One region of the Actinoplanes sp. NPDC051537 genome, then DNA from elsewhere that is predicted to be linked to it. Evidence: riboswitches for the same ligand, from Rfam matches in the RefSeq annotation. Region 1 holds a riboswitch; each other region holds the start of a gene.
What was found. Region 1 has a riboswitch for cyclic di-AMP ahead of ACZ6TB_RS42075 (transglycosylase family protein). Riboswitches for the same ligand answer to the same signal wherever they lie in the genome.
Positions count from the first base shown of each region.

Region 1 (6,994 bases):
TGACGAGCGGTTCGCTGGCCTTGCTGGACGCCGTGGTGGCCGACCCCGCCAAGCACGTAGAGCTGACCGTCCTGATCCTGGCCAACTTGCTGGCCACCGCCGTCCGCTTCCTGATGCTGCGCATCTGGGTCTTCCGCGCCCGTGCCCGCGCCCACCAAGCCACCCACACCCGGGCCTGACCGTGCCGCCCATGCTGCGGGGGCGCAGCGAGGGAAATCCCCGGCACGGGTAAGCCCACCCGAAAGGCGGCGTCGAAACCCACTCGGCGCCGCCTTTCACTACGCCCGTTGACTTTCACTACGCCGGTTGACTTTCACTACGCCGGTTGACTTTCACTACGCCCGTTGACTTTCACTACGCCCGTTGATCAGCGGCGACGGCGGCGACGGACGAGCCGCACGGCCAACGTGGACATCACGACGGTGGCGCAGAAGGCGGCGATCGCGGCGGCGACCCACCAGCCGAGGACGCCCAGAACGACGGCGGCCGCCCAGATCACGGCGGCGGTGAGGATCAGGGACAGCGTCATGGCCTTGCCGGTGCCGGCTGCGGGCTTTTCGACGCCGGCGGTCATGCGGGCGCAGAAATCCGGGTCGTCACGCCTCAGCTGACGCTCCAACTCCGCCAGCCGGCGACTGTCTTCCCTGCTCAGCATGCCGTCACCTCCGCTCGGGCCGGGCCTGCCCGCCGATCGAGGAAGAGCGTCTCGATCGACCTCATTGTTACTCGCGCGTTGCCTTCCGGATACCTCCAGAGATGCCAGTTCCCGTCAATCGCCCGATTTACGCTCACCGCTGGCGATCCTCACCGCCATCTGTATGACGTATCAGTCGAAGGCGACCGTTGCCTCCGGCACGCCCCGGCCACGGGCCACCTCGGCGGCCTCGGCCTCGATCTCTTTTCGGCGGCCGGGCGGCAGCGGGACGAACGAGGTCAGGCTGAGATCGACCCGCTTGCGACCGGACATCTTCGCCCGCCAGACGCCCATGATCTCGCCGTCGAGCAGCAGCACACCCGGGTTGCCGAGCACCCGCCACACCTCTTTCTGCTGGGCGCGGTCGGGCACCAGCAGATCGCGATCGCGGGCCTGGAGCAGCGGATCCATCGCCGGCACCAGCCGCACCCCGGCCGGCGGCTCGGCCTTCACGAGATCGTCCACGGCGGACTCGGGCAGCCACGCCTTACGCCCGTCGACCCGCACCTCGGCCAGCCCGCTCGACGGCCACACGCGTTTCATCTCGGTCGTCGTGCTGCCCAGATATTTCCCCATCTCGGCCGGCGTCGCGGGCCCGAGCAGCCGCAGATAGGTCGTGATCAGCTCGTCGACGCCCTCGTTCTCGGTCGGCTGCGGCGGCGCGTCGGGGATCGGGCCGAGCATCGCCTCGCGTCCGCGCGACTTGACCTCGACACCGCCGGCCAGCCCCGAGTGCTGCCAGACGTTCCCGGCGATGTGCCGGGCGCCGCAGGACCGGCACTCGTAGGTGAGCTTGCGCGGCACCCGCTTGCTCACCTGCGTGCTGACCTCGCCGCGGGGCATCGAGTCGGTCACCACCTCGCGAAAGGCGGACGCGGTCGCGGTGAACGCGGCGATGCCGAGCTTCATGCCCTCGGCGATCTGGGTGCTGCGGATGCGCGCCGACGCGTCGGCGTCGCTGACCGGCCACAACTGTTTGACCAGGGCCGCGAGGTCGGCACGGCGATGCAGGTGCGGCGCGCCGCGCGCGGCCCACACGGTGATCAGCCGGTCGTCGTCGAGGGCCGCCGAGGTGCGGGCGGCGAGGGCGACGAACTGGGAACCCGGCGAGTACTCCTGCACGCCGAGGTCGAGGACGGGCAGGTCGGCGGGGCGTTTCTTGGAGCGCTCGGCCAGGCCGAGAGCGGTCACTCGATATGCCATCACCTGTGCACGGTCGACGCTGACCACGGCACCCTCCTCGGTCGCTGCCTAATTTCTAGGTGCGACGACCGTACCGCCGGGCTGCGACATTTTTCAGTCGATCAAAGCGGGAGCCGCCGCGGACGTCGAGCAGCTCCCAGGTGTCCAGGCTGCTCGGACCGTGCGGGCCGACCTGCAGGATCGGGGGCTCCCCGGTGAGGCGATATCCGCAGCGCCGAGCCACGGCGGTGCTGGCCGTGTTGGACGGGTCGATGCGCAGGAGCAGCCGCGTCAGGTTCAACGTGCTCCGGGCGTACGAGCTGAGAAGGGAGAGCGACCCCGACGCCAGCCCGCGCTGACGATGGCGCGCGCCCACCAGATAGCCCAGTTCGGCCTCGCGGAGGCCGGCGTCGACGCCGAAGAGCAGGACCTCGCCGAGTGGGCGCCCGCCGTCCTCGGTGATCGCGAGCTGGATGCGCTGGCCGCTGACCCGGCCCTGGTGGGCACGCTTGAGGTAGGCGATGCCGGCCTCGACGTCGAACGGTGAGGGCATGGGCGTCCAGCGGGCTATGTCCGGTTCGTCGAGCATCGCGACGAGATCGTCGAGATCCTCGGAACGCCATTCGCGCAGGACGATGCCGTCTCCCGTAAGCGTGAGCGGGAAGGGAAGGCGGCTGGCGGACACATCTTGATCCTGCCCGTAAGGACCCGGTTCCGGCCAGTAGCGATGGTTATGAAGACGATGAGTGATTCGTCATGGCACATTTGCAGGTATTCGATGTGGACGATCGCGGACCGCCGTGCGGCGCGGCGATGAAGGTAGGCATACCTTTAGATCTCGTGGACGAGCGGACGGCGTTGGTGACGCGGCGGGGCGAGACTTATGGCGGCCGATCCCGCGAGGAGCGGGCAACGGATCGGCGCGAACGAATCCTCGATTCCGCGCTGCACCTCTTCGGCACCCAGGACTACGACGACGTCACGGTGGCCGAGATCTGCGGCGGCGCGAAGGTCTCGAAACGGTACTTCTACGAGCATTTCGTCGATCGAGCGGATCTCGTACGCGTTTTGCATCGCCGGCAGAACAAGTGGCTGCTCACCGGGGTGGCCGACGCCGCGCCCGAGTCACCGGCCGACCTCGACGAGATGCTCCGGCCGACCGTTCGCCGCCTGCTCGAGCTGCTGCACGCCAACCCCGAGCGCGCCAAGGTCATCTACATCAACGCGCCGCGCATGGAGACGAGGCGGCGGGGCGTGCTCCGGGAGGACGCCCAGTTCCTCGCCCACCTCTTGCGCCGGATGGGGACTCACCCCACCGACCAGCTCCGGTACGAGCGGTTGCTGCTCGCGCTGGTGGCCGGTCTGAGTGAGGTCATCATCGACTGGCTGTCCCGGGGGATGGATGAAGAGGTCGGTCCGCTTGCCGATCATCTGACCGACTACTGCAAGGCTGTGTTGCAGCAGCTCTAGGCAGGTCTTCCGTCCCGCGTGCGTCTCGGCCCGCGCCCACCCGCCGCGCGTCTCGGCCCGCGCCCATCCGCCGTGCGTCTCGGCCCGCGCCCATCCGCCGTGCGTCTCGGCCCGCGCCCACCCGCCGCGCGTCTCGGCCCGCGCCCACCCGCCGCGCGCCGCTCCCGTGCCCGCGGCCGCGGCCGCGGCTACCCCCGCTAGGCGCTCTTGTTGGCGGTGATCTCCATTCCGACTGCTCGGAGGCGGGCCACGAGCGCGTCGCCGAGCGCCGTGGCCGGGGTCAGCACGCCGCCCTCGGACGGCGGCAGGTCGTCGCGATCGTGAACCAGGGCCAGGGCCGACTCGCCGAGCATGACCGCCGTGGCCGCGTAGCCCGGGTCGCCCTTGGCGCGTACGCGTGCGGTGTAGCGGTCGCCTTTGGTCGTCGTCGCGAAGATGTCCATCGTGAAATGCCCCGATTCGCGGGCCCGCTCGTTCGGCCCCTCCCCCGGCTTGGGCAGGACCCGGTCGAGCACATAGCGGGTAGGCGGCAGCGAAAGGCCGGCCATCAGCGCACCGAGTCCGAGCCGGGTGCCGTGCGCGATCACCGGCGAGAGCGGCGACGTGCCCACGCTCATCGCCTCGCGGTAGCGGAAGCTCCGGCCGTACTGCCAGTTACGCAGCGCGTTGCTGCGCCGCACCACCCGGGTGTTGTACGACGCCATGACGAACGGCGCCAGCATGCCCCGCAGCCGCGGATGCACGGTGGAGGCGTCGACCACCGCGGTGTCGTCCTGCCGGCCGAGGTCGGGCTCGTTCGCGCGGTCCGGGCTGAGCGAGTACGGGCTGGCCGCGATCTTCCGCAGCTTCCGGTCCGCCTTGACCATGTCGAGCTGGTGCCGCATCGAGTCGATCGTGCCGCCGCTGAAGCCGCCCTTCATGCTCGTGACGACCAGTGTGGTGTCGGCCAGTTCGCCGGCGTCGTCGGCCTTCACCTGTTGGTCGAGCACGTGCACGCCGATGTCCGACGGGATCGAGTCGAACCCGCACGAGTGCACGATCCGGGCGCCGGTAGTGCGGGCGAGCTCGTGGTTCTCGTCGATGCTGTCCCGGGCGAACAGCACCTCGCCCGTGAGATCGACGTAGTCGGTGCCGGCCGCGGCGCAGGCGCGCACGAGCGCTTTGCCGTATTTCGCATATGGCCCCACCGTGGTGATCACGACTTTGGCGGCGCCGGCGACCTTCTCGAGGGCCGACACGTCCGCGGCATCGGCGACCAGGATCGGCCAGTCAACGCCCAGACGGCCCTTGACCTCGGCCAACCTGCTCTCCGACCGGCCCGCGAGGGCCACCCGTGTGCCTTCCGGGGCGTGCTCGGCCAGATACTTCGCCACCAGCACCCCGACGAAGCCGGAAGCACCGTAGACGACGATGTCGTGATCGCGGACCCGCTCGCTCATGGTCGCCGATTCTCCATCACGTTCCGCCCCCCGTCGCGGCAAGTTACCGATCGGTAATCAGAGATGCATAGCTATCGGTCATTCTCGGCATAAAGAAAGATCAAATAGGTCAATCGGTGAGAAGAACGTCACCTTTCCCGCGTCGAGCTTGGCCTATGCCGCGATTCCGTGGTTACGGTCAGCCGGTCCCGCAATGGCGGGCACCGCGGGTGGACCGCCGAGTCCCTGCCACCGCCCGCCGGAAATCGAACTCGTGGCAGGGAGCGGGGGACCCAAGTTCCTCGGCGCGCGATATGCGCGCCTCGGGGTGAAGCCGCCGAACGAGCGGCCGGGCACCTCAGCCCGAACCCGACAGCTGACCTCGTAGGCGTGGAGGTTTCTCTGTCATGGCACAGATCCGCAAGCATGCCCGCAATCCGCGGGTGCGCAAGCACGCCCGTCTCGCGCTCGGCCTCACGGCCGCCGGCGTGGCGGGCACGGCCGCTCTGCTCGGACCGGCTTCCCCTGCCCAGGCGTCCAGTGTGAACTGGGACGCGGTCGCCCAGTGCGAGTCGGGCGGGAACTGGAGCATCAACACGGGCAACGGCTTCTACGGCGGGCTGCAGTTCACCCGCGGTACGTGGAAGGCCTACGGCGGCACGAAGTACGCGAGCACCGCCAACAAGGCCAGCCGCTCGGAGCAGATCCGGATCGCCGAGAAGGTGCTGGACGGCCAGGGCATCGGCGCCTGGCCGATGTGCGGCAAGAAGGCCGGCTCGACGAAGCACTACACGGCCAAGCACGCCAGCGGCTCCTCGTCGAAGCCGTCGGCCAAGAAGCACACCTCGAAGCACTCGACGACCTCGAAGTCGTCCACTCACAAGACGACTAAGAAGTCGTCGAAGCCGTCGCACGTGGTGACCCGGGCGACGACCGCGAAGGCCACCGGCAAGACGTACGTCGTCCGCTCCGGCGACACGCTGTCGGCCATCGCCACCAAGAACCACATCAAGGGCGGCTGGCACACCCTCTACCAGCTGAACCACGGCACCATCACCAACCCGAACCTGATCTTCCCCGGTCAGCACATCGCTCTCTGATCCACCGCTCGCGACCCGGTCGCCTTCCCCCCGCGGTGGCCGGGTCGCATCCCCACGGTGTTCGATCGCACGGCATTTTGGCCGCGTGTCAGCTTGTCGGCGTGACGAACTCGGGCTGGTCGAGCACGCGTAGCCAACTGCCATCCGACTGGCGGCGCACCACCTGAGCACGCGCTCCGGCGCCGTCCTTGGGCGGCGTCGACGTCAGCGCCAGATCACCACTGATCAAAGTGGGCAGCGGCTGCTCCGGCTGGAACTCCGGCATCTTCGGCAGCACGTCCTCCCAGAACTTCTGGATCGCGGCCCGGCCCACCGTCTGCTGACCGGGCGGATAGGCCATGACCGCGTCTTTCTCGTACAGCAGCGCCAGGCCTTCGGCGTCCTTGGCGTTGGCCCGCTCCACGAACAGACGGGTCAGTTCTTCCGGCTTCATTGCCTTTGCGCGTTCGGTCATGCGCCCACTCTTCGCCGGCCCCGAGCAGAAGTCCAACGCATAGTTCTTGTGGTAACTAGAATCCACAGTTATGGAACTTCGTCAGCTCGAGTACTTCGTCGCCGTGGCCGAGGAGGCCAACTTCACCCGGGCCGCCGAGCGCGTACGGATCAGTCAGTCCGGGGTGAGCGCCCAGATCAAGGCCCTGGAGAACGAACTGGGGTCACCGCTGTTCGACCGGTCGGGGCGGGTCGCGCGGCTGACCCAGGCCGGAAAGGCCGCCCTTCCGTTCGCTCAGGCGGCGCTCACCGAAGCGGAGTCCATGCGCGAAGTGATCGACGCGGTGAACGGGCTGGTCCGGGGCCATCTGACGGTCGGGATGGTTCGGGGCTGCGAGATCAAGCCGCTGTTCGCCGCCATGGCCTCCTTCCACCGCCAGCACCCGTCGATCGAGCTCGAGCTGATCGAGGATGACTCGAGATCGCTCATCAACGGGGTGCTCTCCAGCATGTTCGACATCGCGCTCGTCGGCGTCGCCGGCGAGCTACCGTCGCAGCTGGCCAGCCACGTGATCGCCCGGGAAGGCCTGGTAGCCCTGGTTCCGCCCGGTCATCCACAGGCCGGAAAGAAGGAGTTACCGGTGACCGAGATCTTGTCGTACGCTCTCGTCACGTTGCCCGAGGGAACCGGTATCCGC
Region 1 covers NZ_JBVJIU010000024.1:15,683-22,676, forward strand. Annotated here, with positions in the region: gene ACZ6TB_RS42045 (bifunctional glycosyltransferase family 2/GtrA family protein) at 1-179, shown strand, start outside; gene ACZ6TB_RS42050 (DUF3040 domain-containing protein) at 368-655, opposite strand; gene ACZ6TB_RS42055 (DNA glycosylase AlkZ-like family protein) at 827-1,897, opposite strand; gene ACZ6TB_RS42060 (GNAT family N-acetyltransferase) at 1,953-2,561, opposite strand; gene ACZ6TB_RS42065 (TetR/AcrR family transcriptional regulator) at 2,717-3,346, shown strand; gene ACZ6TB_RS42070 (saccharopine dehydrogenase family protein) at 3,544-4,785, opposite strand; cyclic di-AMP (ydaO/yuaA leader) riboswitch at 5,012-5,170, shown strand; gene ACZ6TB_RS42075 (transglycosylase family protein) at 5,172-5,864, shown strand; gene ACZ6TB_RS42080 (YybH family protein) at 5,953-6,297, opposite strand; gene ACZ6TB_RS42085 (LysR family transcriptional regulator) at 6,389-6,994, shown strand, end outside.

Region 2 (6,994 bases), on a different contig from region 1:
CACCCCATGGCTCAGACGACCGTCGTCGAGTCCTACGCCGGGCCCTCCGCCAAGGAGCTGGCCCGCAAACACGGACTAGGCGCCGCCGGACGGCTTCCCAGCCTGTCGGAATACACCCGGCAGCTCTGGGCCTACCGGCACTTCATCTGGGAGTTCGCGAGCGCCAAGGTCTCGGCCGCGCTGGGCAACACCCGGCTGGGCATGATCTGGCAGGTTCTGACCCCGCTGTTCAACGCCGGCGTTTACTACGTGATCTTCGGCGTGCTCCTGAACACCAAGCACGGCGTGACGAACTTCATCCCGTACCTGTGCACCGGTGTTTTCATCTTTGGCTACACCCAGTCCGTGGTGCAGGCCGGCGTTCAGGCGGTGAGCGGCAACCTCGGGCTGATCCGGGCCCTGCATTTCCCGCGGGCGAGCCTGCCGATCTCGATCGCCCTGGTCGAGGCGCGCAACATGATCGCCTCGATGGCCGTGCTCATCGCGATCGTGCTGTTCACGGGCGAGCCGATCACGATCGAGTGGCTGCTGATCCTGCCGGCCCTGATCCTTCAGACGATCTTCAACACCGGCTTCGCGATGTTCGTCGGCCGGCTCGGCTCCAAGCTGCACGACCTGCGCCAGCTGATCCCGTTCATCATGCGGGTCTGGATGTACGGGTCGGCCGTGCTCTACCCGGTGACCCAGTTCACCGAGCACCTGCACGGCTGGAAGCTGGCCCTGGTCCAGGCGAACCCGCTGCTCGTGTTCATCGAGCTCATGCGGCACGCGCTGATGGAGAACGTGGCGCTCGCCGGGTCGCCGCAGCGGCTCTGGACCCAGGCGTTCATCTGGGCGCTCGTGGTCGGCATCGGCGGGTACGCGTACTTCTGGCGTGGAGAGAAGGGTTACGGCCGTGGCTGACGAAGATCGCATCCCCACCGTCATCGCCGAGAACGCGCACATCATCTACCGCATCCACGGCTCGGTCTCGGCCGCGCAGAACTCGCCGCTGAGCAGCTTCAAGCGGCTGGTCACCCGCACCAAGAGCGCGGCGGTCCGCGAGGTGCACGCGGTCAAGGGCGCCAGCTTCGTCGCGTACAAGGGCGAGGCCATCGGCCTGATCGGCACGAACGGCTCGGGCAAGTCGACGCTGCTGCGGGCGATCGCCGGCCTGCTCCCGGTCGAGACCGGCGGCGCGATCTACGCGGCCGGCCAGCCCTCGCTGCTCGGCGTGAACGCGGCGCTGATGAACGACCTGTCCGGCGAGCGCAACGTGACGCTCGGCTGCCTGGCCATGGGCATGACCCCGGCCGAGGTCAAGGCCCAGGTCAACGACATCATCGAGTTCTCCGGCATCAACGAGCGGGGCGACTTCAGCTCGCTGCCGATGCGCACCTACTCGTCCGGCATGGGCGCCCGGCTGCGCTTCGCGATCGCCGCGGCCAAGAAGCACGACGTACTGCTCATCGACGAGGCGCTGGCCACCGGCGACGCGAAGTTCCGCAAGCGCAGCGAGCAGCGGGTTCGCGATCTGCGGGCCGAGGCCGGCACGGTCTTCCTGGTCAGCCACAGCGAGCAGTCGATCCGGGACACCTGCGAGCGCAGCATCTGGCTCGAGAGCGGCGTGATCAAGGCCGACGGCCCGACCGACGACGTGATGAAGGAGTACGAGGCCTTCGTGAAGAAGTAAGGCCCCGTACTCCCATAAATCCCTAAATCACCGACAGGTGTACGTGGTTCGTGTGATCGCTGGACGGATCGCCGTTGCCACCGCTGTACGCCTTCCAGCCGCTCGACGGTAGCCAGATCCGCCGGAACCAGATGACGTAGAGCACACCCAGCTTGCTGGAATTGTTGATGAAGTAGTTGGCCAGGTTGTTCCCGTACGTCTTGCTGGCGCCGGTCGCCACTCCGCCGAACCCGCCCTTGTCGGCCGCGAAGTCGCAGGCCCGGCCCTTGGGATGCTCGCCGCTGTTCTGCTCGCGCCAGCAGTGCACGTAGTGCGTGAACCCATCGGCCTGGGCCTGCCGCATCGCGAAGAGCAGGCGCTGGGTGATGCGGCCACCGCTGGTCGGGTCGTCCACCATGCCGCTGCCGCCCGAGAACGAGGACGCCGACTTGCTGCTGCCGCCGTCGCTGGGCTGCGGGTCGTCCTGCCCGGCGTTGGCCGCCTTCAGCGCGCTCTCGGCCTGAACCTTGCGCTTGGCCATCACGTTGACCTGCTTCTGCTGGTCACGAATGGTGGCGTCGATCGCCAGCTTGGCCTTGGCCTGCTCGTCACGGTTGGCCCGCAGGTCGGAGAGCGCCGCTTGCTGCTTGACCGCCACCGTCTCGAGCGTCTCGGCCCGGTCCAGGAAGCCGGCGCCCGAGCTGGCGGTGAGCAGCGCGCTCATCGGCCCGAGGCGACCGGACTTGTAGGCCTCCGTGACGATCTGGTCGACCGTCGCCTGAAGGGGAGCGACCTCGACGTCCAGCTGCTTGATCCGGGCGGTGAGCTGGGCCTGCTGGGTTTTCGAGGCGGCGAGCGCGTCCCGGGCCACGAGGTAGCCCTTGGAGGCCGCCTCGAGCTGCTGGATCAGCGTCTTGGAGCCGCCCTCGCCGTCGTCTCCGCTGTCGCCCGGCGCCGCGGCGGCCGGGGCCGCGAACGCGAGCCCGGCGACGGCCATCAGCAGGGCGAGCGTTGCCGCTAATCGGCGGCGGACAGTTTTGTGCCGCACACTCTTTCCTTCCGTCGGCCGCCGACCGAGTTAGCTGACGGGTTCGGGACGGAAGTTCCCTACCGCTCGCGCGGATTCACCCCAGGAGGAAACGTTTGGTTCCCCGGCTCGCCTCGCGGCGATTAGGCGGCGATCCCCGGCCGGGGATCGGGAACGACGATACCCAGAAGATCGATTGATCGACAGTTCTCGTACCGTATGCGATTGATTGATGACCATGGGTCACGTCATGACGGAAAGTGTTTGCCCGCTCACTGCATTCATCGATTATTGGACCCTGATGCGTTCCCGACTCTCGGGTAAACTCACCGACGGCTCTGCCGCCGAAGGCGCCGCCCCCGAGGCGCCGGCAGACCACCGCCTAATCGCCGCGAGGCGAGCCGGGGAACCAAACGTTCCTCAATGGGGTGAATCCGCGAGAGCGGTAGGGATCGCTTCCGTCCCGAACCCGTCAGCTAACCCGGTCGGCGGTTAACCGGAAGGAACCTGGCTGGATGACCGTACGAACCCGCCGGTGGCTCACGCTTGCCCTGGCGCCGCTCGTGGCTGTCTCGTTCCTGGCGGCGGCTCCGGCCGCCCCCGCGAGCGCCGACCCCGACACCTCCTCAGGGACGTCGGCGACTCCCGACGAGGGCGATGACGACATCGAGGCGAACGCGACGCTCAACGACGTGCTCGAGTCCTCGAACCGCAAGTACGTGCAGGCGAAGGCCGCGGTGACGAAGTCGACAGCGGCCCAGAAGCTGCTGGCCGTCCAGATCAACCTGGCCGAGGCCAAGCGCAACACGCTGATCCCCGAGGTCAACGCGATCGCCTCGCAGCAGTACCAGACCGGCCACCTCGGCGCCGCGAGCTTCCTGCTCGGCAGCCAGGGGTCGAGCGACTTCCTGAAGAAGGCGGTCTCCCTCGAGGAGATCAATACGCTGCACGACCGGAAGCTGCACGAGCTCAACGCGGCGATCGACGAGGTCAACAGCAAGAAGGCCGCGCTCGACGCCGAGGTGAAGGCGCAGAAGACGAGCCTGCTCGTGATGCAGAAGCAGAAGGACTCGGCCGAGAAGGCGCTGACGCTGGTCGGCGGGACGAGCCTCACCGGCGGCTTCGTCGACGCGGTGTCGAAGACCGCGGCGCCCGCCCCGCGTAACGCCGATGGCGGTTTCTCCCCGGAGAAATGCACCGTCAACGATCCCACCACCGACGGTTGCATCACCGCGCGTACATTGCACCTCTACCAAGAGGTGAAGAAGGCGGGCTTCAATCGCTTCGTCGGCTGTCACCGCAACGGCGGGCCGTTCGAGCATCCGAAGGGCCGGGCCTGCGACTGGTCCCTGCAGAAGAGCGGTTTCTCGAACGCGCACAACGCCGACATGAAGAATTACGGCAACAACCTGATGGCGTTCCTCGTGCGCAACGCCGACCGGTTGGGCATCTACTACGTCATCTGGTATCAGCAGATCTGGTTCCCGGCGACCGGCAAGTGGCACGCCTATCACGGTGTGAGCGCCCACAAGGACCACGTGCACGTATCCCTGCTGTAAGAGCCGAAAAGCGCCGAAACGACGAGGCCCTCCGCGACTTATCGCGGAGGGCCTCGTCGTTTTCGGTCAGTCCTGCGGAGCCCGGCGCACCGGGGCCCGGCCCGCCGGCTGGGTCGGCGGCGGCCCCACCGGTCCGGCCGGCGGAATCGGCACGCTCACCGGCTTCACCTGGGTCACCTCGACCTCCTTGCCGTGGTGCATCAGCACGAGCCGGGCCGAGCCGCCGCCGTTGCGCAGCGAGTAGGTCACCTCGTCGGCCGACACGTTCACCCGCAGCCGGAGCCCGCGCCACAGCAGCGAGAACTCCAGGTTGCTGATCCGGCTGGGCAGGCGGGGCGCGAACGACAGCTGGCCGTTGAAGTCGCGCATGCCGCCGAGGCCGGCGACCAGCGAGATCCAGGTGCCGGCCAGCGATGCTACGTGCACGCCGTCCCGCGAGTTCTGGTGCAGGTCGTGCAGGTCCATCAGGGCGGCCTCGCCCAGGTAGTCGTGGGCCAGCTCGAGGTGCCCGACCTCGGCCGCCAGCACCGCCTGGATGCACGCCGACAACGACGAGTCCCGGACCGTACGGGCGTCGTAGTAGAGGAAGTTGCGCTGCTTCTCCTCCGGCGTGAACGCGTCACCCCGGATGTACATCGCCATGACCAGGTCGGCCTGCTTGACCACCTGCTTGCGGTACAGGTCGAAGTACGGGTAGTTGAGCAGCAGCGGGTACGCCTCGGGCGGGGTGTTCTCGAAGTCCCACTCCTGGAGCCGGGTGAAGCCCTCGGACTGCTGATGGACCTGCAATTCGCGGTCGTACGGGATGTGCACCGCGGCCGCCGCATCCCGCCACGACGCCATTTCCTCGTCGTCCACGCCGAGCTTGCGGGCGAGGTCGGGGTGCCGCTTGCAGGCCTCCACCGCGCTGAACATGTTCTGCTGGGCCATCAGGTTGGTGTAGATGTTGTCGTCGACCACGGCCGTGTACTCGTCGGGGCCGGTGACCCCGTCGATGTGGAAGCGGCCGTGCCGGTCGTGGTGGCCCAGCGAGCGCCACAGCCGCGCGGTCTCCACCAGCAGCTCGAGGCCGACCTCGCGCTCGAAGTCGTAGTCGCCGGTGGCCTGCACGTAGCGGCGGACCGCGTCGGCGATGTCGGCGCCGATGTGGAAGCCCGCGGTGCCGGCCGGCCAGTACGCCGAGCACTCCTGGCCACGGATCGTCCGCCACGGGAACGCGGCGCCCTGGAGGCCGAGCGTCTGCGCCCGCTCCCGGGCCAGATCGAGCGTGGAGTGCCGCCAGCGCAGCACGTCGGCGGCGGCCGAGGGCTGCGTGTAGGTCAGCGCGGGCAGCACGAACGTCTCGGCGTCCCAGAACGTGTGGCCGTCGTAGCCGGGGCCGGAGAGGCCCTTGGAGCCGATCGGGCGCTGCTCGGCCCGGGCGCCCGCCTGCAGGGTGTGGAAGAGACCGAAGCGTACGGCCTGCTGCACCTCGGGGTCGCCCTCGACCTTGACGTCGGAGTGGTCCCAGAACGCGTCCAGGTACTCGCGCTGGGCCTCCACGAGGCCCTCCCAGCCGTCCAGCCGGGCGCTCGCGAGCGCGGCGCCCACCTGGTCGCGGATGGCGGGCACGGAACGGCTCCCGGACCAGCCGTACGCGGCGAGCTTGACCACACGCAGCTTCTGTCCCGGCTCGAGCTTGCTCGCCACGGTCGTGCGCAGCCAGTCGGGGTGGCCCTCGGTGGTGATCGCGTGCTTGCCGGGCGCCTCGATGAGGTGCTCCATGGCCGCGGCCATCCGCAGGTCGCTCGCCTTGGTGCGGTGCACGAGCAGGCCGCCGGTGCGCTGCTCGAGCATCTCCTCGGCCTGCAGCGGGTGGTCGAGCACGGCCGCGACGCGCGGGTCCTTGCTCATCGGCGGGAGCTGCTCGTTGGCGACCAGCTCGGACTGGAGGATCAGCCGGGCCGAGGCGTCCAGCGGCTCGACCTCGTAGAGGAACGCCACCACGGCGCGCTGGGTGAACGAGACCAGCCGCACGGTGCGAACCCGGATCGCCTGCCCGGACGGGGAGACCCACTCGACGCTGCGCTCGAGCGTGCCGGCTCGCAGGTCGAGCACGCGCTCGTGGGAGCGGAGCTCGCCATACCGTACGTCGAACGGCTCGTCGTCGACCAGCAGCCGCATGAGCTTGCTGTTGGTCACGTTGATCATCGTCTGGCCGGACTCGGGGAATCCATAGCCGGCCTCGGCGTACGGCAGCGGGCGCAGCTCGTAGAACGAGTTCAGGTACGTACCCGGCAGGCCGTGCGGCTCGCCCTCGTCCAGGTTTCCGCGTATCCCGATGTGCCCGTTGGCAAGCGCGAACACCGACTCGGACTGGGCCAGCAGGTCCAGGTCGAGCCGGGTCTCCCGGATGTGCCAGGGGTCCACGGGATATGCCCGTTCACGGATCACGGTGGTGCCTCTCGTGAATGAGTAAAGAAAGTCGTGAAGATATAAGCGCTGTTACGTGTTCAGCGCTTCAGGAGTTCGGACAGGTCCGTGACCACAATGTCCGCCCCATGCTCAAGCAAAGCGTCACGTTGTCCGACGCGGTCCACACCGACCACGATCCCGAAGGCACCGGCTCTGCCAGCGGCAACGCCGGCCTGAGCGTCCTCGTAGACGGCACAGCTCTCGGGGGGAAGCCCGAGGAGTTTCGCGCCATACAGGAAAGTGTCGGGTGCCGGCTTGCCCGGCAAGTCTTGCTCGCGTGCGGTCACACCGTCCACGCGCTCC
Region 2 covers NZ_JBVJIU010000016.1:213,050-220,043, reverse strand. Annotated here, with positions in the region: gene ACZ6TB_RS34985 (ABC transporter permease) at 7-903, shown strand; gene ACZ6TB_RS34980 (ABC transporter ATP-binding protein) at 896-1,672, shown strand; gene ACZ6TB_RS34975 (coiled-coil domain-containing protein) at 1,695-2,699, opposite strand; cyclic di-AMP (ydaO/yuaA leader) riboswitch at 2,703-2,838, opposite strand; cyclic di-AMP (ydaO/yuaA leader) riboswitch at 3,048-3,184, shown strand; gene ACZ6TB_RS34970 (coiled-coil domain-containing protein) at 3,194-4,237, shown strand; gene ACZ6TB_RS34965 (glycoside hydrolase family 65 protein) at 4,304-6,670, opposite strand; gene ACZ6TB_RS34960 (HAD family hydrolase) at 6,730-6,994, opposite strand, start outside.
Region 2: it holds a riboswitch for cyclic di-AMP, as region 1 does, so the genes downstream of both, ACZ6TB_RS34970 (coiled-coil domain-containing protein) here and ACZ6TB_RS42075 (transglycosylase family protein) in region 1, are expected to answer to the same signal.

Region 3 (6,994 bases), on a different contig from region 1:
GGGTCCGGGCGGTTACACGTACGGCGACTTCGGCCGGATCTCCTCCCGCGGCGCCGAGGTGCACGCGGATGGCGAGATCTGGGCGCAGACGCTGTGGGATCTGCGCAAGACGATCGGCGTCAGCAAGGCGGAGTCGCTGGTGACCCGCGCGATGGAGCTGTCGCCGTCGAACCCGTCCTTCCTGGACGAGCGCAACTCGATCCTGGCCGCCGACATGGTGGTCAACGGTGGCAAGCTGCAGAAGACCATCTGGAAGGTGTTCGCGAACCGGGGCATGGGCTACTTCGCCGCCGCCGTCGACGGTGACGACAAGCAGCCGGTCGAGGACTTCTCGATGCCGCCGGGCCCGAACACGCCCAAGGGCACGCTGATCGGCAAGGTGACCGACCAGGACACCGGCACCGCGGTGGCGGGCCTGTCCATCGGCTTCGGCGGCCACGCCTCCGGCTTCGCCGGCGACCTGCAGACCACGACGGCGGCGGACGGCACGTACACGATCTCGGGCATCTTCCCCGGCACGTACGCGAAGGTGTTCGCGCGTGGCGCCGGTTACGACCTGCAGACCGCGACGCTGTCGATCCCGTCGCACACCGTGCGCAAGGACTGGTCGGTCCGCAAGGACTGGGCGGCCTCCAGCGGTGGTGGCTCGGTGGTCAGCTTCACCGGCCCCGACTACAGCCCGCAGTGTGGGCCGGCCTTCCTGATCGACCAGTCGCAGAGCTCCGGCTGGGGCTCGGACACGGCCGACGGCGGGCAGACCATCGTGCTGAAGCTGTCCGGTGCGGTCAACATCAGCCAGCTGCTGGTCAACCCCTCGGCGACCTGTGGTGACCCGGCCAGCGTCTCGACCGCCGGCTACCGGATCGACACGTCGGCCGACGGCACGACCTGGACCCAGGCCGCGGCCGGCACCTTCCCGCCCGGGACGGTCACCGCGACCCCGGTCACGCTGGCGCCCGGCACCGGCACCGGCGTCGGCTACATCCGCTACAACATGATCAACACCCAGGCCCAGGTGGCCGGCCTCTGCCCGGCGGGTCAGCCGCCGGCCGACGCCGGTTGCGTGTTCCTGGACTCCACCGAGCTCTCGGTCTACGGACCGGCGGCCTGACGGACGAGTGATACCGGTCGCCGCTTGCGGGCGGCGACCGGTATCATGCACCCATGGCCCGGCAGTTCCTGCTTCTTAGCCGGCCGTGCTGCCACCGCCGATAACGACGGGCACAGCACGGCGATCCCCTCCTGCGTGAGGGGCTTTTTTGTGCCCACTGAGCCAACCCGCGGCGGAAAACAGAATGTGACCCCGCTTGAGAAGACGGATGCCGATCATGAGCGAGTCAGAGACCCCGCGGTTCCGGTACACGGCCGCCCTGGCCAACGAGATCGAGCCGCGCTGGCAGGCCTGGTGGGCCGAGCACGGGACGTTCAACGCGCCCAACCCGGCCGGTGACCTGGCCGACCCGGCGCACCCCCGGACCGGCGCGCCCAAGCTGCACGTCCAGGACATGTTCCCGTACCCCTCGGGCTCGGGTCTGCACGTGGGTCACCCGCTCGGGTACATCGGCACCGACAGCTACACCCGCTACAAGCGGATGGCCGGCTTCAACGTGCTGCACCCGATGGGCTTCGACGCGTTCGGCCTGCCCGCCGAGCAGTACGCGGTGCAGACCGGCACCCACCCGGCGGTCACCACGGCGGCGAACGTCGAGCGGTACAAGGGCCAGCTGCGGCGGCTGGGCCTGGCCTACGACGAGCGGCGCTCGTTCGCGACCACCGACCCGGACTACTACCGGTGGACGCAGTGGATCTTCCTGCAGGTCTTCAACTCCTGGTACGACGAGAAGATCCACAAGGCCCGACCGATCCCGGCCCTGATCGCCGAGTTCGAGGCCGGCACCCGGCCGACGCCGGGCACGCCGTGGGCCGCCATGTCCGCCGTCGAGCGGCGCAAGCTGGTCGACGACCACCGCCTGGCCTACATCAGCGAGGCCCCGGTCAACTGGTGCCCGGGCCTGGGCACGGTGCTGGCCAACGAGGAGGTCACGCCGGACGGGCGCAGCGAGCGCGGCAACTACCCGGTCTTCCAGCGCAAGCTGAAGCAGTGGATGATGCGGATCACCGCGTACGGCGACCGCCTGATCGAGGATCTGGACACGCTGGACTGGCCCGAGCCGGTCAAGCTGATGCAGCGCAACTGGATCGGCCGGTCGCGGGGGGCGCACGTCGAGTTCCCGGTCGGGGACGACGTGATCACGGTCTTCACCACCCGCCCGGACACGCTGTTCGGCGCGACCTACATGGTGCTGGCGCCCGAGCACGAGCTGGTCGACAAGATCGCGCCGGCGTCGTGGCCGGACGGTACGAACCGGACGTGGACCGGGGAGTTCGCCACGCCCGGCGAGGCGATCGCGGCCTACCGGGCGCAGGCCGCGGCCAAGACCGACGAGGAGCGCACGGAATCCAAGGTCAAGACCGGCGTCTTCACCGGGGCGTACGCCATCAATCCGGTCAACGAGCAGCGGGTTCCCGTCTTCGTCGCCGACTACGTGCTGGCCGGCTACGGCACCGGCGCGATCATGGCGGTGCCCGGTCAGGACGAGCGCGACTGGGAGTTCGCGGAGAACTTCGAACTGCCCATCATCCGTACGGTCGAAGCGCCTGTTGATTTTGAAGGTGCTTTCACCGGCGACGGCCCCGCGATCAACAGTGACTGGCTGGACGGGAAGGGTGTCACCGAGGCGAAGGCCGCGATGATCGCGTGGCTGGAACAGCACGGGCACGGGCGTGGCGCCACCACCTACCGCCTGCGCGACTGGCTGTTCAGCCGGCAGCGGTACTGGGGCGAGCCGTTCCCGATCGTGTACGACGAGACCGGCCTGCCGGTCGCGCTGCCCGAGGCGATGCTGCCGGTCGTGCTGCCCGATGTGGACGACTTCTCGCCGCGCACCTTCGACCCCGACGACGCGAACAGCGAGCCGGAGACGCCGCTGTCCCGCAAGAAGGACTGGGTCAACGTCGAGCTGGACCTGGGTGACGGCCCGAAGTCGTACATCCGGGAGACCAACACCATGCCGCAGTGGGCCGGCTCCTGCTGGTACGAGCTGCGCTACCTGGACCCGCGCAACGACAAGGCGCTGGTCGACCCCGACAACGAGGCCTACTGGATGGGCCCGGCGCGCGACGGCGACTCCGGCGGCGTCGACCTGTACGTGGGTGGCGTCGAGCACGCGGTGCTGCACCTGCTGTACGCCCGCTTCTGGCACAAGGTCCTGTACGACCTGGGCCACGTCTCGTCCTTCGAGCCGTTCCGGAAGCTGTTCAACCAGGGCTACATCCAGGCGTACGCGTTCCGCGACGCGCGCGGCGTGATCGTGCCGGCCGAGGAGGTCGTCGAGCGGGACGGCAAGTACTTCCACTCCTCCCAGGAGGTCTTCCGCGAATACGGCAAGATGGGCAAATCGCTGAAGAATGTCGTCACGCCCGACGAGATGTGCGAGCAGTACGGCGCCGACACGTTCCGGGTGTACGAGATGGCGATGGGCCCGCTGGACGTCTCGCGCCCGTGGGAGACCCGGGCCGTGATCGGCTCGCAGCGGTTCCTGCAGCGGGTGTGGCGCCTGGTGGTCGACGAGGAGACGGGCGCGCTGCGGGTCTCCGACGAGCCGCTGGAGCCGGCCGTCCGCAAGCACCTGCACCGCACCATCGCCGGCGTCCGGGAAGACCTGGACGAGCTGCGGTTCAACACCGCGATCGCCAAGCTGATCGAGCTGACCAACACGCTGACCCCGCTGCCGGTCGCGTCCCGGGAGGCGATCGAGCCGCTGGTGCTGATGGTGTCGCCGTTCGCGCCGCACCTGGCCGAGGAGCTGTGGAACAAGCTGGGGCACGCGGGCACGCTGGCCTACGCGGACTTCCCGGTCGCCGACCCGGCGCAGCTGAAGGCCGAGTCGATCACCTATCCGGTGCAGATCAACGGCAAGGTGCGGGGGCGGATCTCGGTTTCCCCTTCGGCTTCCGAGGATTCCGTACGGGATGAAGCTCTGGCCGCGGTGGCCGAGGCGCTCGGGGATCGCACGCCCAAGAAGGTGATCGTGGTGCCCGGCCGGTTGGTCAGCGTCGTCGTCTGATCTCCATGGCAAAGGGCGCCGCGCGAACCGCGCGGCGCCCTTTCGTCTCGCCTTTGTTCCTTTTGTTACGCGACCAGACGGCGTACGACGTAGTTGCTGCCGTACATCTTGTGCTTGCCGACGCGCGCGCCGGTGTGCGGCGAGTCGTACATGTAGCCGTTGCCGGCGTAGATGCCGGCGTGGTACCCGTACGAGCCCGAGCGGAAGACGATCAGGTCACCGACCTTGACCGACTTCTTGGCGACGGCCTTGCCGTACCTCTGCTGCGAGTTCGCCTTGTGCGGCAGGCTCTTGCCGGCCGCCTTCTTGAAGACGTACATGGTGAAGCCGGAGCAGTCGAACCGCTTCGGCCCGGCGGCCGCGAACTTGTACAGCGCGCCGGTGTGCGACTTCGCCTCGGCCAGCACCCTGGCCCCGGCGTTGCTGCGCACCGTGATGCGGATCGAGCTGCCCCAGTACGCCTGGTACGAGCCGTTCCCGTAGAAGACGGCGCGGAGGTTCACGCTGGTGCTCGGCCGCGTGTAGAGGTTGGTGATGCCGTTCTTGCCGACCCGGACGGTGCCCACTGCGGCCCACTTGCCGCCCCGGTTGCCCTGGAGCTGGACCTTGCCGGACGTGATCCGCTTGCCCGTCTTCGGGTTGTAGTACCGGACGGTGATGCGAACCTGCTGGCCGGAAGTGAGGGTCCGGGTACTGACGTTGGTCAGGTTGGTGGGCTTTGGCTTGGCCGCGGCCTGGACCGCCGCCACCGGCGTGGCGGCGCTGGCCGCCGGCGTCGAGATCAGCTGACCTGCGCAGAGGCAGAGTCCCAGGGACAGCGCGGCAGTACCGGTGCCGACGGACAGCCGTCGACGCCGGCTCGAGGTGTGCTCGTGCACGGTAAGGAAATCCCTCCGGCACGCCTGCGAGGTTAGCTGTCGGGTTCGGGCGGGAAGGTTGCCCGGTCGCCGTGGAGGCCGACTTCACCCCGAGGTTGCCCCGTTGCCCGCCACCGGAGCGGGTGGCGCGGAGCGGACCGGCTGTCTCTCTCGAGAAGCTGTGGGTCCCCCGTCCCTGCCCCCGTATGCCTTTGTGGTTGTACGAGTTCGGTGGTCGTGACGATCGGCCCGGGGCAGGGCTCGGCGTGAACCGGATCGTCGCGAGCCGTTCCATTCGGATCGGCAGAACCTTGCTACCTGAAATTCCGCATGATCGGCGGGAGCGGTTTCGTCACGCTCCGTGGTTGGCACATTGGTGGCTGTCCAATTTGTTACGTCCGCGAGACAAATGCCGTGACGCGTCGTGCCGGGGGGATCACGGCTTGTCGAAGGTTACGGGTGAAACAGAACACATAAATAGTGCTTCCCCAGGTCAGGGCGATTTCGTTTCGTCCTGTCCGCCTCTTGTCCGCCGCAACTCGACGTAACAGCCGACTCCGGTACCCTCGCTCCCGTGACGGACGGCAAGATGCCCCTGCGGGCCAAGGTCGCGACCGGCGTGTCGAAGACCGCGGCCGCGCTTTCTCGGGCCGCGGGACGCGGCGACGGCTCGGTCATCGGCGGATGGATCGGCCTCAAGATCGACCCAGATCTCCTCGCCCACCTGGCCTCCGGCCGCGCGGTCGCGCTGGTCTCGGGCACCAACGGCAAGACCACCACGACGCGGCTCACCGCGGCCGCGCTCGAGGTGCTGGGCCGGGTCGCCACCAACTCGTTCGGCGCCAACATGCCGACCGGCCACACCTCGGCCCTCGCCAAGGCCGGCACCACGCCGTTCGCGGTCCTCGAGGTCGACGAGCACTACCTGGCCCGGGTGATCGACGCGACCAGCCCGCGCGTGGTGGCGCTGCTCAACCTCTCCCGCGACCAGCTCGACCGGGCCAAGGAGGTGGCGATGATGGCGCAGCTGTGGCGCGACGCCCTCGCCGGCCACCCCGAGGTGCGCGTGGTCGCCAACGCCGACGACCCGATGGTGGTCTGGGCCGCCGAGGGGAGCAGCGGGCAGGTCACCTGGTTCAGCGCCGGCCAGCGCTGGCACGACGACTCCTTCGTCTGCCCGCAGAGCGGCCACCCGATCGAGCGCAACGGCGGCGACTGGTGGTGCACCGGCTGCCCGTTGCGCCGCCCGCGGGCCCAGTGGCACGTCGAGGACGAGGGTGTCATCGACCCGCGCGGCGACTGGCACCTCGTCAAGCTCCAGCTCCCCGGGCAGGTCAACCTGGGTAACGCCGCGACCGCCCTGGCGGTGGCGGCCGAGTTCGGGGTGCGCCCGATAGAGGCTCTGCCGCGACTCGCGACTGTGTCGTCCGTCGCCGGTCGTTATGCGCAGGTCGACCGGGACGGACGAAACGTCCGTTTGCTGCTGGCGAAAAACCCGGCAAGCTGGTTGGAGGCGTTCGACATGGCGGAGCTCGCCCCCACGCTGCTCTCCGTCAACGCCCGGGACCCCGACGGTCTCGACACCTCGTGGCTGTACGACGTCGACTTCTCGCCGCTGCGGGACCGGCCCGTGCTGATCACCGGCGATCGCGCGTACGACCTGGCCGTTCGTCTCGAGGTGAACGGAGTGCCTTTCCGGCACGTGAATAGTTTTGACGAGGTCATCCGGTCGGTTCCGCCCGGTCGCCTCGAGGTGATCGCCAACTACACGGCGTTCCAGGACATTCGAGCGGAGTTGGACCGTGTCAACTGAGAGCACGCTGCGCATCGTCTGGATCTATCCAGACCTGCTCTCGACGTACGGCGACCGCGGCAACATGCTCATCCTGGCGCGCCGGGCCGCGATGCGGGGCATCCCCGTCGAGGCCTACGAGATCCGCTCGGACCAGCCGATGCCGTCCAGCGCCGACATCTATTTGATCGGCGGCGGTGAGGACGGGCCGCAGGCCC
Region 3 covers NZ_JBVJIU010000011.1:90,936-97,929, reverse strand. Annotated here, with positions in the region: gene ACZ6TB_RS26735 (M36 family metallopeptidase) at 1-1,111, shown strand, start outside; gene leuS (leucine--tRNA ligase) at 1,320-4,127, shown strand; gene ACZ6TB_RS26725 (C40 family peptidase) at 4,193-5,005, opposite strand; cyclic di-AMP (ydaO/yuaA leader) riboswitch at 5,012-5,143, opposite strand; gene ACZ6TB_RS26720 (MurT ligase domain-containing protein) at 5,574-6,797, shown strand; gene ACZ6TB_RS26715 (type 1 glutamine amidotransferase) at 6,787-6,994, shown strand, end outside.
Region 3: it holds a riboswitch for cyclic di-AMP, as region 1 does, so the genes downstream of both, ACZ6TB_RS26725 (C40 family peptidase) here and ACZ6TB_RS42075 (transglycosylase family protein) in region 1, are expected to answer to the same signal.

Region 4 (6,994 bases), on a different contig from region 1:
CTGGACCAGACGATCATGGCCACGGCCACCCGGACGATCGCCGACGACCTGCACGGCTTCGACCTGCAGGCGTGGGCCACGACGGCCTTCCTGATCACGTCGACGATCTCCACGCCGCTCTACGGCAAGCTGTCCGACATCTACGGGCGGCGGCCGTTCTTCCTGTTCGCGATCGGCATCTTCATCGTCGGCTCGATGCTCTGCGGCCTCTCCCAGAACATGTACGAGCTGGCGGCGTTCCGCGCGATCCAGGGAATCGGCGCCGGCGGCCTCATGTCGCTGGCCCTGGCGATCATCGGCGACATCGTGCCGCCCCGCGAGCGAGCCCGCTACCAGGGCTTCTTCCTCGCCGTCTTCGGCACCGCGAGCGTTCTCGGCCCGATCCTCGGCGGCTTCTTCGCGGGTGCCGACAAGATTCTGTGGGTGGACGGCTGGCGCTGGGTCTTCTACCTGAACGTGCCGATCGGCATCGCCGCCATGGCGGTCGTGGCCAAGGTGCTGCACCTCCCCCACCACCGGGTCAACCACCGCATCGACTGGCCCGGCGCGCTCACCCTGATCATCGGCCTCGTGCCGCTGCTGACCGTGGCCGAGCAGGGCCGCACGTGGGGCTGGGACTCCGGCCGCTCGATCCTCTGCTACGTGATCGGCGTGATCGGCATCGTCGCGTTCGTGTTCGCCGAGCGCGCGTACAAGGAGGAGGCGCTGCTGCCGCTGCGGCTGTTCGGCAACCGCACGGTCAGCGTCGGCGCCGTGTCCAGCTCGATCCTCGGCATGGCGATGTTCGGCGGCCTGATGACCGTCCCGCTCTACCTCCAGATCGTGAAGGGCTCCTCGGCCACCCTCGCCGGGCTGCAGATGATCCCATTCGTGTTCGGCATCATGGCCGGCTCGATCACCGCCGGTCAGTTGATCGCCCGTACCGGCCGCTACCGGATCTTCCCGATCATCGGCAGCAGCCTCATGGTCGTGTCCCTCGGGCTCTTCGCCACCATCGGCGCGGACACCCCGCTCTGGCAGACCATGCTGATCATGGTGGTGATGGGCCTCGGCCTGGGCGGCAACATGCAGCCGATGATCACCGCGGTGCAGAACGCGGTGAGCCCGCGCGAGATCGGCGTGGCCACCAGCTCGGTGACGTTCTTCCGCTCGATGGGCGGCACGCTCGGCACCGCGATCTTCCTGTCGGTGCTCTTCAACGTGCTCCCCGGCAAGATCAAGGGAGCGTTCACCTCGGCCGCCGGCACCGACCAGTTCAAGGCCGCGCTGGCCGCGCACCCCGACCAGGCGAAGATCCTGCAGGACGCGACCGCCGGTGGCGGCGGCGATCTGAGCGACACCTCCTGGATCAACAAGCTGACCGACGTGCTCGCGCACCCCTTCAAGGTCGGCTTCTCGGACGGCATCCAGGTGGTCTTCCTGCTCGCCCTGGCCGTGATGATCGTCGGCCTCGTGGTGGTCTTCTTCCTGCCCGAGATCCCGCTGGCCCAGCGCTCGGCCCAGGCGCAGCGCGAGGCGGACATCCTGGCCGCGGAGAACAGCGACGGCGTGCCGGGCGAGGTCGGCGCGGGCCCGCTCACCGACAGGAACCACCCGGTCCCGGCCGGCAAGGACGGTTCCGCCGGCTGACCGGCACCCACCAGCAGGCAAAGGGCCGAGGCGACCGCGCCTCGGCCCTTTGCTCTGCTCACCTCGGCGCGCGGGCCCGACGCCCAGCTCTGCTCACCTCGGCGCGCAGGCCAGACGCCCAGCTCTGCTCACCTCGGCGCGCAGGCCAGACGCCCAGCTCTGCTCACCGCCACGCGCGGGCCAGACGCCGTCAGGCGTTGCGGGCGACGGCCGCGATCAGGCGGTCGGCGACGGCCTGGCGGTCGAGGCCGAGCCGCTGGGCGGTCTCGCCGAGCACGTCGTAGGCCTCGCGCACGCCGCAGCCACGCTGGGCGATGATCACGCCGACCGCACGGTCGACGGCGGCGCTGGTGCTCGACTCGTCGCGGCGGCGGATCTCGCCGAGCAGGACCTCGGCCTGGCCGACCAGCGCCATGGCGGTCAGCGTCAGGTCGGGGCCGAGGCCGCCGGGGCGATCCAGATAGAGGCTGAGCGAGCCCACCTCGGCGCGCGGCACGTCCAGGGGCACGGCCACCACCGACCGGACGCCCTCGGCCCGGGCCGGCTCGGCGAGCTCGGGCCAGCGCTCGTCCGTCGCCAGGTCGGCGACCGTGACGAGCGAGCGGCCGCGAGCCGCGTCGAGGCCCGGGCCGGTGCTCAACGCGTACTGGAGCTCATCGACGCCCTCGCCGCTCGGACCGTAGGCGGTGCAGCTGAGTGGGCCGCCCTCGCCGATCAGCGCGACCGAGCAACGCACCGCGCCCGGCACCGCACCCACCGCGAACGACGCGAGGCGCTCCAGCGCCGCGCCGAAGCTCTCCGCGCCGAGCAGGCGCACCGACACCTCGTGCAGCAGTCCCGCCAGTTCGACCATTTCGCTACCCAAGCCTGGACTATCAGTCGGCGGAGCCATGTCGCTACCCAAGCCTGGACTATCAGTCGGCGGAGCCGAGTCGCTGAGAGCCGCCGGACGCGGCCGACGCGCACGCGTGAGACGACTCAGCACGCGCGCGGGCCCACGTTTGGGGGCAGAAATCCGGCGATTCAGGGCAGACACGCCCGGCACTATGCCATGACCATCGACAGACACGGAAGTTCGATGCCCCTACCGGGTGGTGTCGTCCGAGGTCCGGTTCTCCCGCGGCTCCGGGTCGTCCTCGCGCTCGTCGGACTCCGCGAGGATCGCCTCAGCCTGCGCCTGCGGGTCGGCGCTGCCGGCCGCGCGCTCTTCGGGGAGCAGTTCGGCGGCGCGTTGCTCGATGCGGTCCTCAGTCATGATCGACGAAGTACCCCGCCCCGAAGGGCCGTGAAACACCGCGCGGCCCCCGGGAGAACCCGGGGGCCGCGCAAGAGATGTCGGTGTGCATGTCGCCTCTCGGCGAGTGGCACGACACGGCTCCAGCCGAACGGTATTCCGTGAAGGCATTAGTGGTGAGGCCCGGGGACACTGGACACACCGACATCTATTCTCAACCGTCGGTCGCCCGGCCCGATTCCGTGAGCGATTGTGACCTGAGTCACTTCCGGTCGCGGTCAGAAGGCCTGGGTCAGGCGGGACGGGTCCACCTCGCGGCCGGGGTGGCGAGCCATGTACTCGGTCTCCAGGTCGGCCGTGCGCCGGAAGTGGTTGTCCAGGGCCGCGTCGGGGCCGTGCCGCAGCGTCTCCAGGCGCGCGCGGTAGAGACTGGTCAGCTCCCGGAACAGGTCGTCGTCCGCGAGCGTGGCGGGGTCCACGCCGATCTCGTTGTCGAGCATCGCTACCTCCGCTGGTCGGGCCGGTAAGGGAGCGTTGCCCGTGCGGACGGCGATCAAACACCCGCCGGTACGCTCGTGGGCATGAAGGGGCTGTGGACGCCGGCGTGGATCGCCCGGCACGTCCTCGCGCTCGCCGCCGTGGTGGGCTGCCTCGGGCTGGGCTGGTGGCAGTTCAGCCGGGCCAGCGGTGGCAACACGCTCAGCTGGGGCTACACCTTCGAGTGGCCGGTCTTCGCGGCCTTCTTCGCCTTCCTCTGGGTGCGCGAGGTGCAGCTCGCCCGGCGCCCGGCGCGGCCACCCGAGGAGGATGCACCGGTGCGGCCCCCGGGCTCGCCGGTCACCGCCGGCCGGCCGGTCCGGGTCGCCGTCGCGGCGCCACCCGCCGAGGACGACCCGGAGCTGGAGGCGTACAACGACTACCTCGCCTGGCTGGCGGCCCACCCGGGCGCCCGGGCGACGGACTACCCCGGAAACTCGCCGAAGAAATAGGAAGTGGATCGTGCAGGGAGCCCTCATCCGTTACCGGATCATCGCGTGGATCGTCGGCGTCTGCCTGCTCACGCTCGTGCTGGTCGGCATGCCGCTGAAGTATCTCGGTGACAACGACACGGTCGTCGCGATCGTCGGCCCGGCCCACGGCTTCCTCTTCATGGTCTACCTGGTGCTGACGTTCGATCTGGCGCGCCGGGCGGGCTGGCCGTTCCTGCGGATGCTCCTCGTCATGGCCGCCGGAACGATCCCCTTCCTCTCGTTCTGGGCCGAGCGTAAGGTCACCAACGCGTGGGTTCCCGCGGAGCTGGCGAAAAGTCCCGTTTGACGGCCGGAATAACGCCGAGTCTTCGCCGAATGACAATGCGTTATCGGGATCATTGGTGCATATCTGGCGTTTACCTTAAATCCCGCGCAGAGACCTTGATTTTGTTTCGCGCATCGATAAGTTAATGCGGTTGGTTCGGTCCGCAGCCACTTCCCTCGGGTGGCGCCGGCCAACGCCGCCGAATCGGCGCGACGTGCCCCCCACGTCTCGGCCGAACCGGGGAACCGCGTTCCTGGGGTGAATCCGCTGTTCCAGCGGTAGGGCCTTCTTCCGCCCGAATCCGTCAGCTAACCCGGTAGGTGGCACAAGCGGAAGAAAGGTCTAGCAACCGGTGCCAACCCCCCGCACCAGCCTGCGGTCTCTCGCGGTCGCGGCCATGGCGATCGCGCTGACCGGGTCCCTGGCGACCTCGGCACACGCGGCGCCGTCCGAGAGCGAGCTCAAGAAGCAGATCGAGACCGCCTCGAACCAACTCGAGGACATCACCGAGTCGTACAACAAGCTCAACATCGACCTGAAGAAGACCGGCGACGACCAGAAGAAGCTGGCCGCGTCGATCGCTCCGGCCAAGGCGAAGATGGTGGTCGCCGAGGCCCAGGTCCAGTCGGTCGCCTCCACCGCGTACATGCAGGGCCGGGTCGGTCCGATGACCGCGCTGCTCGGCGGCGACCAGAGCAGCCTGATCGACCGGATGAGCTACCTCGACATGATCAGCCGGTCGAACCAGCGCGACATCGACGACTACGCGCAGACCACGCAGACCTTCGCCGAGCGGCAGGCCGCGCTGAAGACGACGCAGGCCAAGCAGCAGGCGCAGCTCAAGGCGATGGCGACGCGCAAGAAGACGATCGAGAGCAACATCAAGAAGCTGCGCGCCATGCGAGAGCAGGCGTTCGGCAGCGCGACCGAGACCGGCGTCTCGGGCGCCGCGGGCAAGGCGCCGAACATCTCCGGCTCGGCGGGCATCGCGGTCGACTTCGCGTACGTGCAGGCGAACAAGCCGGCGTACTACGGGTACGGCGACTCCGGGCCCAACACCTTCGACTGCTCGGGCCTGACCATGGCCGCCTGGGCCAAGGCCGGTAAGTCGCTGCCGCACAACGCGGCCGCGCAGTACAGCGCCACGGCCCGCATCACCAAGTCCCAGCTGCAACCGGGCGACCTGGTGTTCTATCGCAGCCTCGGCCACGTCGGCCTGTACGTCGGCGGCGGCATGATCATCGACGCGTCCCGCGAGGGCGAGCCGATCAAGAAGCGGACGATCAACATCATGACCCCGTACGGCTACGGCCGGGTGAAGTAACCGAACGCGGACATCAAGAAGGCCGGTACCCGAGGGGGTACCGGCCTTTCGCGTCTCGTCGGGGGGGTCAGGCGGCCTGGAGGCCCTCGGCCCGAGCCAGCTCACGCAGCCGGCCGAGCGCCTGGATCTCGAGCTGACGGATGCGCTCCCGGCTGAGCGAGAAGCGCGACGCCACCTCGGTCAGCGAGTGCTCCCGGCCGTCCTCGAGGCCGTACCGCGCCCGCATGATGCCGGCCGACCGGTCGTCGAGGTGGTTGAGCAGGCCCTCGATGCGCTGCCGCTCGAGAGCGGTCAGCACGATCTCCTCCGGGGAGGGGGCGTCGCTGTCGGCGACCAGGTCGCCGAGGTTGGTGTCGCCGTCGTCGCCGACGGGGGTGTCGAGCGAGACGGTGTCCTGAGCCCAGCGGGTGAGCTCGTTGACCCGCTCCACGGTCACACCGAGCGCCGCCGCGATCTGGTCGGGCTCGGGGTCGGCGCCGAGCTCGCGGACGAGCTGGCGGGTGACGTTACGCATCCGGTTGACGTCCTCGACCAGGTGCACGGGGAGTCGCACGGTGCGCTCCTGCTGGGCGATGGCCCGGCTGATCGCCTGGCGCACCCACCACGTCGCGTACGTCGAGAACTTGTAGCCGCGCTCGTAGTCGAACTTCTCGACGGCGCGGACCAGGCCGGTGTTGCCCTCCTGGATCAGGTCGAGCATCGGCATGCCGGATCGCACGTAGCGCCGCGCGATCGACACGACGAGTCGCAGGTTGGCCCGGATGAACAGATCCTTCGCCCGCTGACCCTCGTGGACGATCCGCTCGAGCTCTTCACGGCTCACGCCGCGAGGCATCTCACCCTCGTCGAGCAGGAACTCCGCGTACAGGCCCGCCTCGATCTGCTTGGAAAGGTCGACTTCCTCGGCCGCGCTCAGCAGAGGCGTCCGGGAGATCTCGTGCAGATAGACGCCGACCAGGTCTCGCTCCTCGGCGACCTGGTCGGTCCGCATCACGGTGTTCTTCTCCACGTTGCCCACGGTCCCCTCATTGCGTTCACTTCTTACCCCGTTACGGGCAAACCCTGTGTTCATCAGTTCCTCCCCGTAACGCCCGCAGTACGTTCATTGCGGTTACTGGCATCTACACAACAAATGACTGGTCGCACTGATTCCGGCTGGTGGGTCGAAAGTGTCACGAATGCCTGGGTGATTGCTGAGAGCCGCGTGCGATGTTCCTGAGGAGGGCTCTCGTCGCGGCATTCGCGTGCCGCTGCCGGCGCGTCGGTCGCGTACCAAGACGCATACCCGTCGCTAGCCTCAATGACACCATCGGCCCCTCATCCGTCGCAGCGACGGGCATCACCACTGACCATGGGACACTCGTCACTACCCAGTACGGCCACTCGGCTTCCCGGGTTCACGTGCAGCATCGACAGGTTCGCGACCGGCTTGAAACAAAAGCCTCATCGAAAAGATCCCGTTAGGCCGGACCGAACGGGACACCTGCCACAATGCGGCACGCGGAGCCGCA
Region 4 covers NZ_JBVJIU010000008.1:29,556-36,549, forward strand. Annotated here, with positions in the region: gene ACZ6TB_RS20400 (MDR family MFS transporter) at 1-1,629, shown strand, start outside; gene ACZ6TB_RS20405 (ANTAR domain-containing protein) at 1,820-2,482, opposite strand; gene ACZ6TB_RS20410 (hypothetical protein) at 2,714-2,884, opposite strand; gene ACZ6TB_RS20415 (DUF6158 family protein) at 3,142-3,417, opposite strand; gene ACZ6TB_RS20420 (hypothetical protein) at 3,445-3,852, shown strand; gene ACZ6TB_RS20425 (DUF3817 domain-containing protein) at 3,863-4,180, shown strand; cyclic di-AMP (ydaO/yuaA leader) riboswitch at 4,347-4,497, shown strand; gene ACZ6TB_RS20430 (C40 family peptidase) at 4,512-5,483, shown strand; gene ACZ6TB_RS20435 (sigma-70 family RNA polymerase sigma factor) at 5,551-6,555, opposite strand.
Region 4: it holds a riboswitch for cyclic di-AMP, as region 1 does, so the genes downstream of both, ACZ6TB_RS20430 (C40 family peptidase) here and ACZ6TB_RS42075 (transglycosylase family protein) in region 1, are expected to answer to the same signal.